4 regions of the Dermacoccus sp. MPR-E5 genome follow, and region 2 is predicted to be linked to each of the others. Evidence: riboswitches for the same ligand, from Rfam matches in the RefSeq annotation. Region 2 holds a riboswitch; each other region holds the start of a gene.

Region 1 (4,204 bases), on a different contig from region 2:
ACGTGCCGACGAGGAAGTCGCCGCGCGGATAGAACCACAGTGCACCGAACGCGACACCGACGGTGCCCACGATCGTCACGACGTCGGGGCTGATGCCGAGACGCAGCAGGAGCTGGGCGATGGGCCGGAAGATGGCGGAGAAAAACGCGCGCGCGTACTTGTTGAGCATGGTGGTTCAACTGTAGCGGTTCGATATACCCGTTCGAGGCAGCGCACTGCCCGTGGTGCCCGGTGTCAGTCGTTCGGCCAGTTCGCGACGATGCGCTGACGGCTGTCCTCGAGCAGCACCGGCAGCGCCTTGGTGCGCCCGATGATCGGCATGAAGTTCATGTCGCCACCCCAGCGCGGCACGATGTGCTGATGCAGGTGCGCGGCGACGCCGGCACCTGCGACGTCACCCTGGTTCATCCCGAGGTTGAACCCGCCCGGGTTCGACGCGGCCTTGAGGGCACGCACCCCGGCCTTCGTCAGCTTCATGAACTCCTCGGTCTCGTCGTCGGTGAGGTCGATGTACGAGGCGACGTGACGGTACGGGCACACGAGCAGGTGGCCCGGGTTGTACGGGAACAGGTTCATCACGACGAAACAGTGCTCACCACGGTGGACGATGAGGCCGTCGGCGTCGGTCTTCCTAGGCGACGCGCAGAACGGGCAGCCGTGGCCGGCGTCCTTTGTCGGACGCTCGCCCTCGATGTACGCCATGCGGTGCGGCGTCCACAGCCGCCCGAACCCGTCGGCCTCGCCCGCGAAGGCGCCGGCTTGCTCGATGAGGATGTCGTCCTGCGAATCAGTGTTGAACTCGTCGACCATGGCCCGATCCTAGAGCCCCGCCTGCCTCGACGCAGCGGCCGCGGGTGGGCTCGCGCGCACCATGCACCCCGGGTGAGCGGTCTCAGACCGCCGCGATCTCGCGCAGACGCGCCGGGACAATGGTTCGGTCGGCTTCCCCCGCGTGCGCGACGTCGCCGACACGGCCCGCCAACGTCCGCGCGACCTCGGCCGCGTCGCCGTCACCGACGACGGCGACGATGCTCGCCAGCCCGGCGAGGCCCGTGACGGCGTCCTCGAGGTCGAGCCAGTCGTCGTCATCGAGGCCGGCCGCCGCCCCCGGCCATGCGACCGAGGCGGCCATGACGCCGTCACGAGCCCACTGCTCGACAGCGTCGCGCGCGAGGGCGCCGTCAGCACCGAGGTGCAGGACGACGGCGTTCGCGACCGGTTTGGACGGGCAGGCGATGCAGCGCTCGCGCTGATCGAGCGCCCAGATGACGTCGTCGCTCATGACGCACGCTCCGCATCGCGGCGGGCGTCGAGGCCGAACGGCGCCACACGCTGCATGTGACGTTCGTCCGGCGGGCCGAAGCCGGCCCGTTCGTACAGCCTGCGGGCACGCGGACGGGCGTTGAGCATCATTCGCGCGACGTCGTGCGCGTCGGCCCAGGCGTCGACGATCCGCAGCATCCGCTCGGCCAGGCCCTGGCCGCGCGCCGACGGCGTGACGAAGACGACCGCGATGTAGAGCGACGGCTGCGCCGGCCGAGCCAGCGCCGGGGGCCGGTGCACGAGCGACGTCTGCACCATGCCGAGAGCCGTCCCGTCAGCACTCGAGGCGAGCCACGTCGGCAGATCGTCGTAGTGCGCGAGCCAGTGATCGGCATACTCGGTGATGAAGCCGGAGCGGTTGCTCTCCCCCGCCTCGAGGTCCATCTGCAGACGCAGCGCCGCGCAGGCGAACGCGTCTTCGCGGCGCGCGCGGACGATCGTCGGTGTCATGGCAACAGTCAAGCACGGCATGAGGGTCGTCGCCCGTAGGCGCGTCGCGTCAGCACGGGGCCGCGACCGGAATGTGAGACAGCATTCCCGCCTGATGACACCACCCGGCCTAGAGTGGCCGCAGGTCACGAGCGCCAGCGTCAAACCCCGGTTTGCTGGCCGGCAACCCTCCCACCGCGGCGGGGTGCTCCGGGTGACGACCTGGCCCGGCGCCGAGCGCGTCCGGGCAAGCGCGGAGGGATTCCCCTTCGGGCACCACACGTACGGTGCGCCGCCCGTGCGTCCACGCACTCCTCAAGAGGGACATCATCATGAGCTCCGAGAACTGGGCCTTCGAGACCAAGCAGATCCACGTCGGCCAGAACGTCGACGGCGACACCGGCGCCCGGGCGCTGCCGATCTACCAGACGACGTCGTTCGTCTTCGACTCCGCCGAGACCGCGGCCAACCGCTTCGGCCTGTCGGATCTCGGCCCCATCTACACGCGCATCGGCAACCCGACGGCGCAGGCGGTCGAAGACCGCATCGCCGCGCTGGAGGGCGGCGTCGGCGCGTTGCTGCTCGCGTCGGGTCAGGCGGCGACGACGTTCGCCATCCTCAACGTCGCTCAGGCCGGCGACCACATCGTCGCCTCGTCCGCGCTGTACGGCGGCACGTACAACCTGCTGAAGTACACGCTCAAGCGACTCGGCGTCGAGACGACGTTCATCGACAACATCAACGATCTCGACGAGTGGCGCGGCGCCATCCGCGACAACACGAAGCTGCTGTTCGGCGAGACGCTGAGCAACCCCGACCAGAAGGTGCTCGACGTGCGCGGCCTCGCCGACGTCGCGCATGACGCCGGGGTGCCGCTGTTCGTCGACAACACCGTCGCGACGCCGTACCTGCTGCGCCCGATCGAGCATGGCGCGGACGTCGTCATCCACTCCGCGACGAAGTACCTCGGGGGGCACGGGACGTCGATCGCCGGCGTGCTCGTCGACGCCGGCACGTTCGACTACGCCGCCGACCCGGCGAAGTTCCCGCAGTTCAACGAGCCGTCGGAGAGCTACCACGGTCTCGCGTTCGCCCGCGACCTCGGCGTCGGATCGCCGCTCGGCGCGAACCTCGCCTTCATCCTCAAGGCGCGCGTCGAACTGCTGCGCGACCTCGGCGCGGCCGTCTCCCCGTTCAACGCGTTCCTCATCGCGCAAGGCCTCGAGACGTTGTCGCTGCGTGTGGAGCGACACGTGGAGAACGCGAAGAAGGTCGTCGAGTTCCTGAAGTCGCAGCCGCAGGTCGAGACGTTGTTCTACGCCTCCGACCCGTCGAGCCCCTACAAGGAACTCGCCGACCGCTACCTGCCCGCCGGCTCCGGCGCCGTGCTGTCGTTCGAGATCGCCGGTGGCGTCGAGGCGGGCAAGAAGTTCGTCGACGCCCTCGAACTGCACTCGCACGTCGCGAACATCGGTGACGTCCGTTCCCTCGCCATCCATCCTGCGTCGACGACGCACTCCCAGGGCAGCGACGAGGACCGCCGCGGCGCCGGCGTGACGCCCGGCCTCGTGCGGTTGAGCGTCGGCATCGAGAACTCCGCCGACATCATCGCCGACCTCGAGAAGGGCTTCGCCGCAGCGAAATGACCATGCGCTGAGGTGGGTCCCCGCGACGGGTGACGCAGCCGGGTTTCGTACCCCGAGCGTGGTCATCCGGCCGTGTCGAACGCCGGCCTTCGGGTGCACATGCCAACACACGAGCGCGCCCCCGAACCGCGAGGTTCGGGGGCGCGCGTCGTCGTCGCGGCAGGAGTCAGCCGGCCGTCGGGTCAGTGTTCTGACGTTCGGTGATGACGCGGGTGATCTCGGCGATCGCGTCGGCCACCGGCACGCCGTTCTTCTGCGACCCGTCGCGGAAACGGAACGAGACGGCGCCGTTGTCGCGGTCCTCTTCACCGGCGATCAGGATGAACGGCGCCTTCGACTTGGACGCGTTGCGGATCTTCTTCGGGAAGCGGTCGTCGCTCATGTCGACCTCGACACGCACGCCGGCTTCGCGCAGCTTGATCGCGACGTCCTGCAGGTAGTCGTAGTACTCCTCCGCGACGGGCACAGCGAGCACCTGAACCGGCGCGAGCCACGCCGGGAACGCGCCCGCGTAGTGCTCGACGAGCACGCCGAGGAAGCGTTCGATCGAGCCGAACTTCGCCGAGTGGATCATGACGGGCTGCTGGCGCGAACCGTCCGCCGCCTGGTACTCGAGGCCGAAACGAGCGGGCTGGTTGAAGTCGTACTGGATCGTCGACATCTGCCAGGTACGGCCGATGGCGTCGCGCGCCTGCACGGAGATCTTCGGGCCGTAGAACGCGGCACCGCCCGGGTCCGGCACGAGCTCGAGGCCGGACTCGAGCGCGACGTCCGACAGCACCTTCGTCGCGATGTCCCACTGTTCG
Region 2 (4,204 bases):
CGACTTACCGGCGCCCGTCGCACCCGCGACGAGCATGTGCGGCATCTTCGCGAGGTTCGCGACGACGTAGCCGCCCTCGACGTCCTTGCCGACACCCATGACCATCGGGTGCGTGTTGTTGCGCGCCGCCTGGCTGCGCAGCACGTCGCCGAGGCTGACGAGTTCCTTGTCGGCGTTCGGGATCTCGATACCGATGGCCTTCTTGCCGGGGATCGGCGACAGGATGCGCACGTCGGCGCTCGCGACGGCGTACGAGATGTTCTTGCTCAACCCCGTCACACGGTCGACCTTGACGCCGGGGCCGAGTTCGACCTCGTAGCGCGTCACCGTCGGGCCGCGCGTGAACCCGCTGACGACGGCGTCGATACCGAACTGCTCGAGTACCTCGGTCAGCGCGTCGACGACGCGGTCGTTCGCGGCGGAACGCTCCTTGGGCGGGGTCCCCTGTTCGAGGACGTTCGAATCGGGCAGCGTGTACGTGACGTCGCCGCCCATTGCGAGCTGCTCGACACGAGGTGGAAGCTGTTCGGTGGGCTGAGCCTCCACCTGACGTTGAGGGACGGCTGCGGCCGGCGCAGCCTGCTCGACGCGCGTGGCACCGGCATCCTGACGGGCCGCCGCGGCCTTCGGCGACTCCCCCGGCCGCTGTGCCGACGCCGGGCGCGACGCCTGCGCCGCACGTGCGGAGGCCTGGTCGACGACGGCATCGTCGACGGAATCCATGGGTGCGGAGCGGCGCGCTGCCCCACCTGCCGCCTCCCCTGCCGGCGACGCTCCGGAGCGCGATGCCCGGGCTCGCGCGAGCGCAGCGGCGCTCGCGTCGCCGGCGCGCTCGTCGTCAGAGCCGCCGTCGGGCATCTCTCGCGTCTGATCGACGCCCGCCGGGGCGCCGTCGATCGTGTCGATGTCGTAGATCTGCTGCTCACCGCGACGGCGGTTGAGCGGGTTGCGTGATGTGCCACGGCCCTTGCCGCGCGGTCCCTTGCCGACGACCTCGGCGGCCTGCTCGTAGGGCTCATCGCCGCGCCGGGCGTCGTCACCCGCGCCGCGACGCGAGCCGCCCCGCGCGCGGTTGCCGATGTCGGCGCCGTGCAGGTCGTCGGCGACGGCGTCACGCTGAAGCAGCTCGCCCTCGTCGTCGCGTTCATCGAGGGGGTGGCCGAAGATCTGCGCCTCGACCTCGCGGATGCGCTGCGGGATGCGATTGACGGGCGTGCGCGTCAGCACGAGGAAACCGAAGAACGACACGAGCGCGAGGATGATGCCCGCGCCCCACACCGTGAGCGCGGCAGACAGCGGCCCTCCCGTGATGACGCCGAGGATGCCGCCTGCGCCGCGCACCGCGGTCGAATCCCCTGTCGACGGACGCCCGCCGACGAGGTGGGCGATCCCCGTCGAGCCGAGCGCGAGGATCGTCAGCCCGATCGTCATGCGGTTGGTCGGCTGGTGCCCCCGCGGGTGGCGGAACATGTGGATGGCCATGCCGGTGAGGACGACGGGCAGGACGTAGGCGATGACGCCGAACGTGCCGGCCGCGACGGCGTGGACGACGTCCCCGAACATGCCGGGCAGCCCCCACCACTCCCGCGCAGCGACGACGATGCCGAGGGCGAGGAGGGCGAAACCGAGCCCGTCGCGACGGTGTTCGGGTTCGAGGTCAGAAGCGGCGGCGCCGACGCGGCGGACGGTGCCGCCGGCGACGTGCGAAACACCCATCCACGCGCCACGAGCAGCGCGACCGGACGCGGAGGGACGCGCTTCAGCAGCCCCTCGCGACGAGCTCGACGAGCCGGTCTTGCGCGCGGGTGCATTCTTCGTCGTGCCGCCCGAACGTGGTGCGCTCGACTTCGGCGGGGTCGTGCGGGCGCGCGTCGTCGAGGCCGCAGATGCGCCGGCCGGGCGCGAGCTCTTGGCGCGCGGCTGCGAAGAGGCCTTCTTCGCGACGAGGACGCTGTCGTTCGCTGGTCTGTTTCGGGTCGCCACCCCGCAAGGCTAGTGGGGGTTCCGGCCGTTTTCGCGGACCCACGCCGTGACACGGGTCCAATGGTGACGGCGGGTCGGCTCGACACCTTCGAATCCGCGTCCCGATGCGCTGGCGCGTTGACGCGCTCGCATCCGACAGCGCCCTGACCCTTGTCGGAGGCGCCGCCAGCTGCCCGGGGACCACGGGCACACCTACCGCGAGACGCCGACTCTTGCGCGCGGCGCTCGCCATCCGCGATGCCACAGTTGATCTCACGATGCGAACCTCTGGCCGCACGTCGGTGGACGCGGCGGAGGGCCGGGTGCGAGCGTTCACGTAGGTCATGAGTTTCAGCGCACAGCCCCGGCTTGCTGGACGGCAACCCTCCACCGCGGTGGGGTGCTCCGGGTGACGACCTGGCCGCCACCAGCACCGGTGTCGGCAAGCGCGGGCCGAGCCATCTGGCGACGGCGAGGCCCCTGACTCGAGGAGCCTCGATGCCCCGTTCTGCCATTCTCTCGATCCTTGACTCCGACGCGCGCCGCCACGCTGCGAGCCACACGAGCCACACGAGCCGCCCCGCTCACGCCGTAACCCCCGGGGCTCCCGTCGCGGACCCCGAGCGTCACCACACCCAGCCCGCGCACCCCGGCGGGTCCCGTCGCGAGACGCCCGCAACTACCCATCATCGCGCGGACGCGCCGCAGCAGGCCAATGCCTCCCTGGCCACGATCGGCGCCGATCTCGGCGTCGCGACGCTCGACGGGCGCGTCGTCGAGCACGCGAACTTCGACCATGGCGCGACGGCTCCCGCGCTGCAGGCCGTCGCACGGGCCGTCGACACGACCCTGCGCACGTACGGTTCGGTGCATCGCGGTGCGGGACGGGCGTCGCAGCTGACGACCCGGTGGTACGAGGAGGCTCGGCAGGAGGTCGCCGCGTTCGTGGGCGCGCGCGAGGACGACGTCACCGTCTTCACGCGCAACACCTCGGACGCGCTCAACCTGTTGGCCCACTGTCTGCCGCAACAGACGCAGGTCTTCGTGTTCCGCTCGATGCACCACGCGGCGCTGCTGCCGTGGGCGGACGAGCGGACGACGCGGCTGCCGATCCCTCACTCTCACGCCGAGGCTGAGGGTTACCTCGACGTCGCTCTGGCGGAATTCCGCGCCCACAACGATGCTCCCGTGTTGGTCCTCATCACCGGCGCCTGCAACGTGACGGGCGAGGTGTGGCCCATCGAGCGCCTCGCCGCCGTCGCCCGCCGGCATGAGGCGCGGACGGCTCTCGACGCCGCGCAGCTCGCCCCGCACCGCCGCGTCGACATCGACGCCTGGGGCATCGACTACGTCGCTCTGTCCGGCCACAAGGCCTACGCGCCGTACGGTTCAGGAGCCCTCGTCGGGCGCCGCGACTGGCTCGACACCGCCCCTCCGTACTTCCGCGCCGGCGGCGCGAGCCACCGCGTCAGCGAAGATGCATCAGGCGCCGGCGACGTCGCTTGGGCGCCCGCGCCCGCACGCCACGAGGGCGGCACCCCGAACGCGGTCGGGGCCATCGCGCTCGCGGCCGCAGCCTCGACGCTGTCCGCGCAGCGCGGCGAAGCCGAGGCGCGCGAGGAGAAGATCCACGCCATCGTCCGCGACGGTCTCGCCTCGATCGACGGCGTGAGGATCGTCGAACTCTTCGACGAGCAGAATGCCGCGGACGCTCACCTCGACGATGGCGCGCCAAGGCGGAATGCGAGCGACAACGTCGGCGTCACGACGTTCACCGTCGCCGGGTACGACCCGACGCTCGTCGCTCAGGTGCTCGCAGACGAGCACGGCATCGCTGTGCGCGACGGGCGATTCTGCGCTCACCTGCTCTGCGACGCGCGCCTCGGCGAGGGCGCGACGGCAGTGCGCGCCTCGATCGGTCTCGCCACGACGACAGAGCACGCACGACGCCTCGTCGACGCCGTGCGTGCTCTCGTCACCCATGGGCCCGCCTTCGACTACACCCACACCCCGGGCCTCGGATGGAGCCCCGTCACCGACCGACGCGACCTCTCAGAGCCCCGCCCCTGGTGAGGAGAACGAGCGGCGGTGGGCCCCAGCGAGGGGCTCACCGCCGCATTTCGTCAGATACGGGATGCCGACGCGGTGGCTCCTGTCGAAGGGCCCGCTCGCGCGCTGATGCGAGTTTTTTGACCACGCTCAATAACAAACCTCGACGTCCATTTCGAATCCCGTTGCACCC
Region 3 (4,204 bases), on a different contig from region 2:
CGAGGCGGCGCGTCGCGTCCGCCTGCGGCGCGCCGAGGACGTCGACGGTGCGCCCGGACTCGACGATCCGCCCGGCCTCGAGGACGACGACGTCGTCGGCGAGTTCGCGCACGACGTCCATCTCGTGGGTGATGACGACGATCGTCACGCCGAGCTCGTCGTTGACGCGGCGCAGCAGCGCGAGGACGTCCTTCGTCGTGTCGGGGTCGAGCGCGGACGTCGATTCGTCGGCGAGCAGGATCTCCGGGTTCGTCGCGAGCGCACGGGCGATGCCGACGCGCTGCTTCTGCCCGCCGGAGAGCTCGTCGGGGTAGGCCCACGCCTTCTCGGTGAGCCCGACGAAGCTGAGCAGCTCGGTGATGCGCGCCTCCTGGCGCGCCTTGTCCCAGTCGGCGACCTCGAGGGGGTAGGCGACGTTGGCGTACACCGTGCGCGAGCGGATGAGGTTGAACTGCTGGAACACCATGCCGATGCGACCGCGCAGCTCGCGCACCTGCTTCGCGGACAGCGACGCGAGGTCGACGCCGTCGATCTCCACGTGGCCGCGCGTCGGCGTCTCCAGGCCGTTGATGAGACGGACGAGGGTGCTCTTGCCGGCGCCGGAGAAACCGATGACGGCGACGATGCGTCCGCGCTCCACCTGCGTCGTGATGCCGTCGAGAGCCGTCACCTGGCTCTTGCCGCGGGTGAACGTCTTGCCGACATCGTGGAAGGCGACGGCGGGCGGGGTGTCACTCGCCGGCGCGGCGGCCTTCGTCAGTGTGGGGGAGGGGCCCGTCACTTCGATCCCTTCGCCTTGATCTGGGCCTCGAGCTTCGCGAGGATGCCCTGCACGTCGGAGGCGGAGTTGTTCACGAGGACGCTCGTGCCCTTCGTGCGCTCCTCGATGAGCTTCTCGACGCTTGGGTCGTGGTAGGCCTTGACGAACTTGGCGTAGTCGGCGTTGTCCTTGTCCGCGGCGCGCGCGACGACGACGTTGATGTACGGCTTCGACGAGGCCGCATGCGGGTCGTCCTTGAACAGGGCCTTGCTCGGGTCGAGCTTCGCATCCGCGGCGAAGTTGTTGTTGACGATCGCGCCGTCGACGGACGGCAGCGCAGCGGCGGTCTGCTCGGCGTTGACCGCTGTGACGGTGACCTTCGAGGCGCCGGCGTCGATGTCGGCCGGGGTCGACAGCGAGGTGCCACCACCCTTGAGCTTCAGCAGTCCGGCGCTCTGCAGCAGCAGCAAGGCGCGTGCCTGGTTCGTCGGATCGTTGGGGATGGCGATCTTGCCGCCCTGGGGGAACTGGCCGACGCTCGTGTGCTTCTTCGAGTACAGCGCCAGGGGAACGATGTAGGTCGCGCCGATGGGCGTGAGGTTCTGCTTCGCCTTCGTGTTGTAGTCGGCGAGGAACTGCAGGTGCTGGAACTGGTTGAGGTCGACCTGGCCCTCGGAGAGCGCGGGGTTGGCCTGGGTGTAGTCCGAGAAGTTGACCGGTTCGAGGTCGAGACCGTACTTGTCCTTGCCCACCTTGACGAGCTGGTTCCAGTACGGGTCCGACGCCTCCGTCGTGCCCACCTTGAGGTGGGTCAGCTTGTCGTCACTGCTCCCGCCGAGCACCTTGGCCCCGATGCCGGCGGCCAGCGCGACGACGAGGACGCCTGCGCCGATCGCGACGTACTTGCCGGTGTTGTTCTTCGGTTTCGGGGGCAGGGCGCTCGCGCCGTTCTCGGCGCTCGTGGCGTCATGCGTGGACGAGGCGGGCGTCGAGGTCTCGTCGGCGGGGGTGTGCTTGTCGGTCATGATCTCTCCTGGTGAGGCGGCAAGGATGCGAATGCGCGGGGCTGGCGCGGGTGCGCGGAGTCAGCGTGAAGGCGGGGCGCCGGGGTGGGGCGCGGTGCGCGGTGTCGTGCGGGGCATGCCTTTCGGGGCCTGGGCAGCGCAACGGAAGGCTCACGAGGATGCCGTCACGTTGGGTGCCGAGCGTGCTTGCCGCGTGGTCGACGCGGCCGGGTCATCACCTGGAGCACCCCGCCACGCGTGTGAGGGTTGCCGTCCGACCAGCCAGGGCTTTGCATCGGATCTCTTGACCAGCAGCGAGATTAGAGCCGCGCACGACAAAGCGTCAAGTTGTGGCACTGGAGATGAGACGTGGGCGAAGATTGTGACGTGCGACACGCGGCGTGGCTGATGCGGCGTCTTTCGCCGTCGAGGCTCGGGTGAGTGATTTCTTCACACAGCTTGGACGATCGTCTAGGTGGGTGATGAGTGTGACGTCGGCCACGCGCCGAGGGCCCCGGCGTCGTGTTCGACGACGCCCCACCCGGGCAGCACTTCGGTGACGTCCTGACTCAGCCGGACGCCACACGCTCGGCTGGTTCGAGCGTGCGGGCGGTCTTCCGCGGCGGCCACCCGAAGAATGACTTCCGCACGATGGGCACGTTCGTCAAGGTGCAGCGTCAGGTCGGCTCGTCGTGGGTCGACGTCCTCGACGACCACGACTGGGACACCTCGTACGTCTGGTCGCGCGAGGGCGTCTCGTACTCGCGATGCACCATGGAGCGGCGCATACGTCGCGGCACGCCCGCGAGCACGTATCGCCTCGTGCAGCAGGGCAACTGGAAGAACGGCTGGAACGGCAAGGTCAGTGCCCATACCGGAACGAGCCGGGCCTTCCAGGTGCGCTGAGACGGCCGGTGCCCCGCGGTGGCCGGTTGATCGGCCGCCGGCTCAGCGGCCGCCGTGCATGTCGTCGTCAGCGTGGCGGGAGGACATCCGTCTGCGCGGGCAGGTCGGCGACGCCGACGGGGCACGTGACGCCCTTGAAGCCGTGGTTGCAGTAGCCGCCGGGGTGCTTGGACAGGTACTGCTGGTGGTACAGCTCCGCCGGCCAGAAGGGGCCCGCCTCGTCGGCCGGGCGCATCTCGGTCGTGATGGCGCCGCGGCCCGCGTCGTCGAGTGCCTCTTGGAAGAGCGCGGACGTCTCGCGGGCAGCGCGCTCCTGCTGCGGCGTCGTCCAGTAGATCGCCGAGCGGTACTGCGTGCCGACGTCGTTGCCCTGCCGGTTCGCGGTCGTCGGGTCGTGGTTCTCCCAGAACGCCTTGAGAAGCTCGCGTTCGGACACGCGCGACGGGTCGTAGGCCACCATGACCGTCTCGGTGTGGCCCGTGCCGCCGTCACAGACGTCCTCGTACGTCGGCTCGGTGGCGTGGCCGCCCATGTACCCGACGGCCGTGGTGACGACGCCCGGAATCTTCCAGAAGATGCGTTCGGCGCCCCAGAAGCAGCCCATCGCGACGTACAGGGTCGCCGAGCCGTCGGGCAGTTCGGAGAACATCGGCACGTCGAGGACGTCGTGCAGGTCGCTCGCCTCGGGCGTTCGGGTGTGCTTTCGAGTGAACATGAGGTGCCTTTCCTCGGGTTCCGAGACAACACCGCCGGCGGTCGAGGCATTCCGGCCCGAGCCTCCGCCGGCATGAACGGGTTGTCGCACGATCCAGGCGGACGCGCCGAAAAACCGGTTGCGTACGCAGCTGGTGCTGAGTGCAATGTCGCCATGCGCATTCGTCAGATCGGCCCGTCCGACCCGCTGTTCGACGCCTGGGCGCAGGTGTTCATGACGGTGGGCCACGAGCAGTGGGGCAAGCACACGAGCGCCTACCCCGCCGACGAGCTGCGCGCCATGTGGGGCAAGGAATCCGAAAAGCGTCATGCGTTCGTCGCCGTCGAGGGGGAAGCCTCGTGCGACGACGACGCCGTTGGGGGAGCAGCCGACATACAGGATGATGGCGTGGACACAGCAGCTGGCGTCGTCGGTGCCGCCGAGCTCGTCCTGCCGCGCCGCGACAACACCCACCTCGCGTTTCTCCACCTCGACGTGCCGGCTCCCGCGCGACGACGGGGTGTCGGCTCGGCGCTGCTCTCAGCCGCGGAAGAGATCATGCAGGACGAGGGACGTACGACGGTCCTCGTCGAGACGCAGACGCCCGTCGGCCAGCCTGACGCCGCAGGCGCCTTCCTCGCTGCCCGCGGGTTCGCCCAGGCCCAGACGTGCGTGCGCAACGCTCAGCGTCTGCCGGTCAGCGACGCCGTCGCCGCACAGATGCGTGCTGCCCTCGCGTTCGACGACGAGTATGTCGTCGAGACGGCCGTCGACGACCTCCCGTCGCAGTGGCTCGAGGAGCGGGCCCGTCTCGGAGCGATGATGTCGACCGACACCCCG
Region 4 (4,204 bases), on a different contig from region 2:
CTTCGCCGCGAAGATCGACGAGATGCGCGGCGAACTGCCGCGCGAGCGCGTCGTGCAGGACGTCGAGGTGCCCCTCGAACAGCTCGAGACGTTCATGCCGTGGTTCGACGAGCACGTCGGCATGACGCCCGTGTGGGTGTGCCCGCTGCGCCTGCGCGGCGACGACGCGTGGCCGCTGTACCAGCTCGAACCGAACCGCACGTACGTCAACGTCGGGTTCTGGGGCACCGTCGCCATCACCCCCGGGCGGGCTGACGGCGACGTCAACCGCGACATCGAGGCCGTGCTGCCGACGATGCACGGCCACAAGTCGCTCTATTCCGACGTCTACTACGACGCCGAGACGTTCGAAGAGCTGTACGGCGCAGACGAATACCGCCGCATGAAGACGAAGTACGACCCGCAGGGCCGCCTTCCTGAGTTCGCTGACAAGATGAGGACGCACGCATGAGCCAGACCACGACCGCCACCCCCCTCGTCGCCCAGGCCGTCCAGGCCGTGTTGGAGGAGCCGTTGCCCTTCCGCATCACGGCGTACGACGGCACCGACATCGGCCCGCGCGACAGCGACATCGCCGTGCGTGTCGAGAGCGAGGAGGGGCTGCGCTACCTCCTCAGCGCCCCTGGCGATCTCGGCCTCGCCCGCGCCTATCTGACGGGCACGCTGACCGGCACCGGTTTCCACCCTGGTGACCCCTACGAGGTGTTCAGCCGCATCAAGCGTGACGTGCGCACGAAGCAGCTGACGCCGAAGGGCGTCGCGTCGGCGCTCGCGCCCGTCGTCAAGCAGCTGGGGCCGAAGGCGTTCGTCCACCCGCCGCTGCCCGAGGTCGAGAACGAGCCCCGCTGGAAGCGCCACCTCGCCAAGGTGAACCCGGTGGGTCGCGCCGCCGACTCGATCAAGCACCACTATGACGTCTCGAACGCGTTCTACGAGAAGGTGCTCGGTGACTCGATGGCCTACACGTGTGCCGTGTTCGACACGCCGGACGACACCCTCGAGGAAGCGCAGGAGCGCAAGTTCGCCCTCGTTGCCGACAAGCTCGACCTGCAGCCCGGCCAACGGCTGCTCGACGTCGGCTGCGGCTGGGGCGGCATGGCGATGCACGCCGCTCGCGAGCGCGGCGTCCACGTCATAGGCGTCACCCTGAGCAAGGAGCAGGCCGAGTGGGGTCAGCGCGCCGTGCGTGAGGCGGGCCTCGAGAGCCTCGTCGAGATCCGCCACGGCGACTACCGCGACGTCACCGAGACGGGCTTCGACGCCGTCAGCTCGATCGGCCTCACGGAGCACATCGGCGTGAAGAACTACGCCAACTACTTCTCGTTCCTGCACTCGAAGCTGCGCGACGGTGGCCGCCTGCTCAACCACTGCATCACGCGTCGCGACGACACGGCATCGGCCAAGCCGGAGCCGTTCACCGATCGCTATGTCTTCCCCGACGGCGAGCTCGCCTCGCCGGGGCGGCTCATCAGGGAGTGCCACGACGCCGGTTTCGAGGTTCAGCACGACGAGAACCTGCGCCTGTCGTACGCCCTGACGCTGCGCGACTGGTGCCGCAACCTCGAGGCGAACTGGGATTTCTGCGTCGCCGAGGCGGGCCTGCCGACCGCGAAGGTGTGGGGCATCTACATGGCCGGTTCACGCCTCGGGTTCGAGGAGGGCTGGCTGCACCTGCACCAGGTGCTCGCCACGAAGACGACCGACAACGGCGACAACGGCGGCTACCCGCTGGGCTCGCACTGGGCACCCTGAGCTCTCACTGGCGGTGCTGAGCGGCTGCCCGTTGCCCGTCCAGACGTAGGCGACGCGCAATCATGACGGTGGGGGTGATGCCGACGAGCATCGCCGCCACCGTCATGATCTGCGTCCACGCGAACGCGTTCTGGAACGAACTGTTCGCGATGGCGACGGCCGCCGAGCGCAGGTTGAACGCGAGGATCGCGGCGCGGGCCCCTGACGCGCGGCGTGTGCGCGCCCAGTAGACGAGAGCGCCGACGGCCGGCGCGAGCAGCGACCACATGTACGCGCTCAAATCGCTGCCACCATGCGACTTCACGAACTCGACCGTGACGATCGACGCTCCGATCTCGAACACGGTCACGGCGATCATGAACCATCGATCACCGCTGCTCACGGAAGGGGGAGTGCTCCACGGGCGTTCTGCTCTCAGTATGGCCGCCCGGGTGCGGCGGGCCCCTGACGAATGTCACGGTGTGGCCGCCGTTGATGCATAACTCGACCTTTATGTTTGGCCAGTGCTACGTTATGTGTGGGTCACGAGCCCCGGCGCGAAGTCTCGGCTGGCCGGGCGGCAACCCCCATGCGAACGCACACGCGCGCCGGGGTGCCCCGAGTAACGACCCGGCCGCCCGTCGACCGACGCGGCGGCAAGCGCAACGAAGGGTCTGCCATGACACTCCTCGACACCACGCCCGACACGAACGTCGACTCCGCGAGCGGCGCACCGACGGGTGTTCCGACGAGCGCAGCGGCGCGCCACGGCGGCACCGTCGCGACGCCCGGGCTGCGCATCGAACGCCTCGGCCCGGCGTTCGGCGCAATCGTCCACGGCGTCGACCTCGCGCAGGTCGACGACGCGATAGCGTTCGACCTGCGCCGCGCGCTGCTCGCGCACAAGGTGCTCTTCTTCCGGGGTCAGGACGCGTTCGACGACGACGCTCAGGTGCGCCTCGGAAACCTGCTCGGCGAGCTGACGGCGGGCCACCCCGTCGCGGGCACGCACGAGCGCAAGGAGATCTACTCGATCGACTCCTCCGACCCCGAGTTCTCGTTCTCCGACGAGTGGCACACGGATGTCACGTTCATGAAGGAGCCGCCGGCCATCAGCGTCCTGCGCGCCGTGACGCTGCCGGACTACGGCGGCGACACCTCCTGGGCCGACGCGCAGGCGGCGTACGACTCGCTGTCGGAGCCGTTCCGCGGCCTCGTCGACCAGCTCGTCGCCGCCCACGACGGCAACCGCGAATGGGGCGCCTACCTGCGCAAGAACGGTGGGCAGGAGTGGAGCGGCGAGGTCGTCACCGAGCTGCCCGTCGTCGAGCACCCCGTCGTGCGTGTGCACCCCGAGACGGGCCGTCGCGGGTTGTTCGTCAACCCCGGTTTCACCTCCCACATCGTCGGCGTGTCGCAGGCCGAGTCGCGGGCGATCCTCGACGTGCTGTACGCGCACCTGACGCAGCCCGAACACACCATCCGCCACCGTTGGGCGCCCGGCGACGTCGGCATCTGGGACAACCGCGCGACGTCGCACTACGCGAACCGCGACTACGTCGACGCCAACCTTGGCCCGCGCGCCATGAGGCGCGTGACGGTCGGTGGCGACAAGCCCGTCGGCGTCAATGGCCTGACGGGTGGCGCAGCTGCCTGACGGTGTGAGCTGACATGGCGCGGTGCGGGTCTCTGGGGCCCGCATCGCGTCGTCATGTACCCCTCTGCGATTTTCGTCCCCCTTCGCGAATCCCGTCCCCATCGGCGAATCCCGTCCCCATCGGCGAATCCCGTCCCCATCGGCGAATCCGGTCCCCATCGGCGAATCCGGTCCCCATCGGCGATTTTCGTCCCCATCGGCGATTTGCGTGTGTACATTCGTCCAGCCGGCCGTCGGGAAAATCGGTCGCCGGGGGCGTCGCACGGTGATGGAATGACGGGATGCTGACGCTCATCAGGCCCGACGCCGCTCGCTACGACGACTGGAAGGACGCATTCGACGAGTTCGGCGCGACGCCGAAAGACGGCACGGGCTATCGTCGCGACGACGTCGTCGACACGTCGCGCGCCGGGTTCGACGCCTACCTCACCGATCGTGCGCGCCAGGGCGATACGACCGTCGCGCCGCCTGAGGGATTCGTGCACTGCAGCTATTTCTGGGTGCTCGACGGCCCGCGGGCGGGGGAGGGTGACATCGTCGGCTTTCTGGCCCTGCGTCACACCCTCACCGAGGTGCTGTATGAGGCGATCGGTCACATCGGCTACTCGGTGCGTCCCAGCGCTCGTGGGCGGGGCGTCGCCGCGGGCGCGCTGATGCTCGGTCTCGACGAGGCGCGGGCGCTCGGCGTCGAACAGGTGCTGGTGTGCTGCAGCACCGAGAATCCGGCGTCACGTGCCGTCATCGAGAAGTGCGGCGGGCAGTTCGAGGACGTCCGCTCCCACCCCGCGTTTCCGGGCGAGACACGTCGCTACTGGT

The links. Region 2 has a riboswitch for S-adenosylmethionine ahead of AC1RS9_RS10955 (aminotransferase class V-fold PLP-dependent enzyme). Riboswitches for the same ligand answer to the same signal wherever they lie in the genome.
Region 1: it holds a riboswitch for S-adenosylmethionine, as region 2 does, so the genes downstream of both, AC1RS9_RS03020 (bifunctional o-acetylhomoserine/o-acetylserine sulfhydrylase) here and AC1RS9_RS10955 (aminotransferase class V-fold PLP-dependent enzyme) in region 2, are expected to answer to the same signal.
Region 3: it holds a riboswitch for S-adenosylmethionine, as region 2 does, so the genes downstream of both, AC1RS9_RS13075 (MetQ/NlpA family ABC transporter substrate-binding protein) here and AC1RS9_RS10955 (aminotransferase class V-fold PLP-dependent enzyme) in region 2, are expected to answer to the same signal.
Region 4: it holds a riboswitch for S-adenosylmethionine, as region 2 does, so the genes downstream of both, AC1RS9_RS09875 (TauD/TfdA dioxygenase family protein) here and AC1RS9_RS10955 (aminotransferase class V-fold PLP-dependent enzyme) in region 2, are expected to answer to the same signal.

What each region holds. Positions count from the first base shown of each region.
Region 1 is NZ_JBXASS010000003.1:103,051-107,254, forward strand. Features, by position in the region: gene pgsA (phosphatidylinositol phosphate synthase) at 1-169, opposite strand, end outside; gene AC1RS9_RS03005 (HIT family protein) at 235-810, opposite strand; gene AC1RS9_RS03010 (hypothetical protein) at 893-1,282, opposite strand; gene AC1RS9_RS03015 (GNAT family N-acetyltransferase) at 1,279-1,773, opposite strand; SAM riboswitch class IV at 1,897-2,012, shown strand; gene AC1RS9_RS03020 (bifunctional o-acetylhomoserine/o-acetylserine sulfhydrylase) at 2,085-3,398, shown strand; gene thrS (threonine--tRNA ligase) at 3,565-4,204, opposite strand, start outside.
Region 2 is NZ_JBXASS010000013.1:27,035-31,238, reverse strand. Features, by position in the region: gene AC1RS9_RS10960 (FtsK/SpoIIIE family DNA translocase) at 1-1,983, opposite strand, end outside; SAM riboswitch class IV at 2,303-2,417, shown strand; gene AC1RS9_RS10955 (aminotransferase class V-fold PLP-dependent enzyme) at 2,461-4,035, shown strand.
Region 3 is NZ_JBXASS010000020.1:28,176-32,379, reverse strand. Features, by position in the region: gene AC1RS9_RS13080 (methionine ABC transporter ATP-binding protein) at 1-781, opposite strand, end outside; gene AC1RS9_RS13075 (MetQ/NlpA family ABC transporter substrate-binding protein) at 778-1,785, opposite strand; SAM riboswitch class IV at 1,963-2,074, opposite strand; gene AC1RS9_RS13070 (neutral/alkaline non-lysosomal ceramidase C-terminal domain-containing protein) at 2,287-2,670, shown strand; gene msrA (peptide-methionine (S)-S-oxide reductase MsrA) at 2,738-3,385, opposite strand; gene AC1RS9_RS13060 (GNAT family N-acetyltransferase) at 3,539-4,204, shown strand, end outside.
Region 4 is NZ_JBXASS010000011.1:39,518-43,721, reverse strand. Features, by position in the region: gene AC1RS9_RS09890 (FAD-binding oxidoreductase) at 1-451, shown strand, start outside; gene AC1RS9_RS09885 (SAM-dependent methyltransferase) at 448-1,752, shown strand; gene AC1RS9_RS09880 (hypothetical protein) at 1,757-2,110, opposite strand; SAM riboswitch class IV at 2,273-2,400, shown strand; gene AC1RS9_RS09875 (TauD/TfdA dioxygenase family protein) at 2,411-3,388, shown strand; gene AC1RS9_RS09870 (GNAT family N-acetyltransferase) at 3,670-4,204, shown strand, end outside.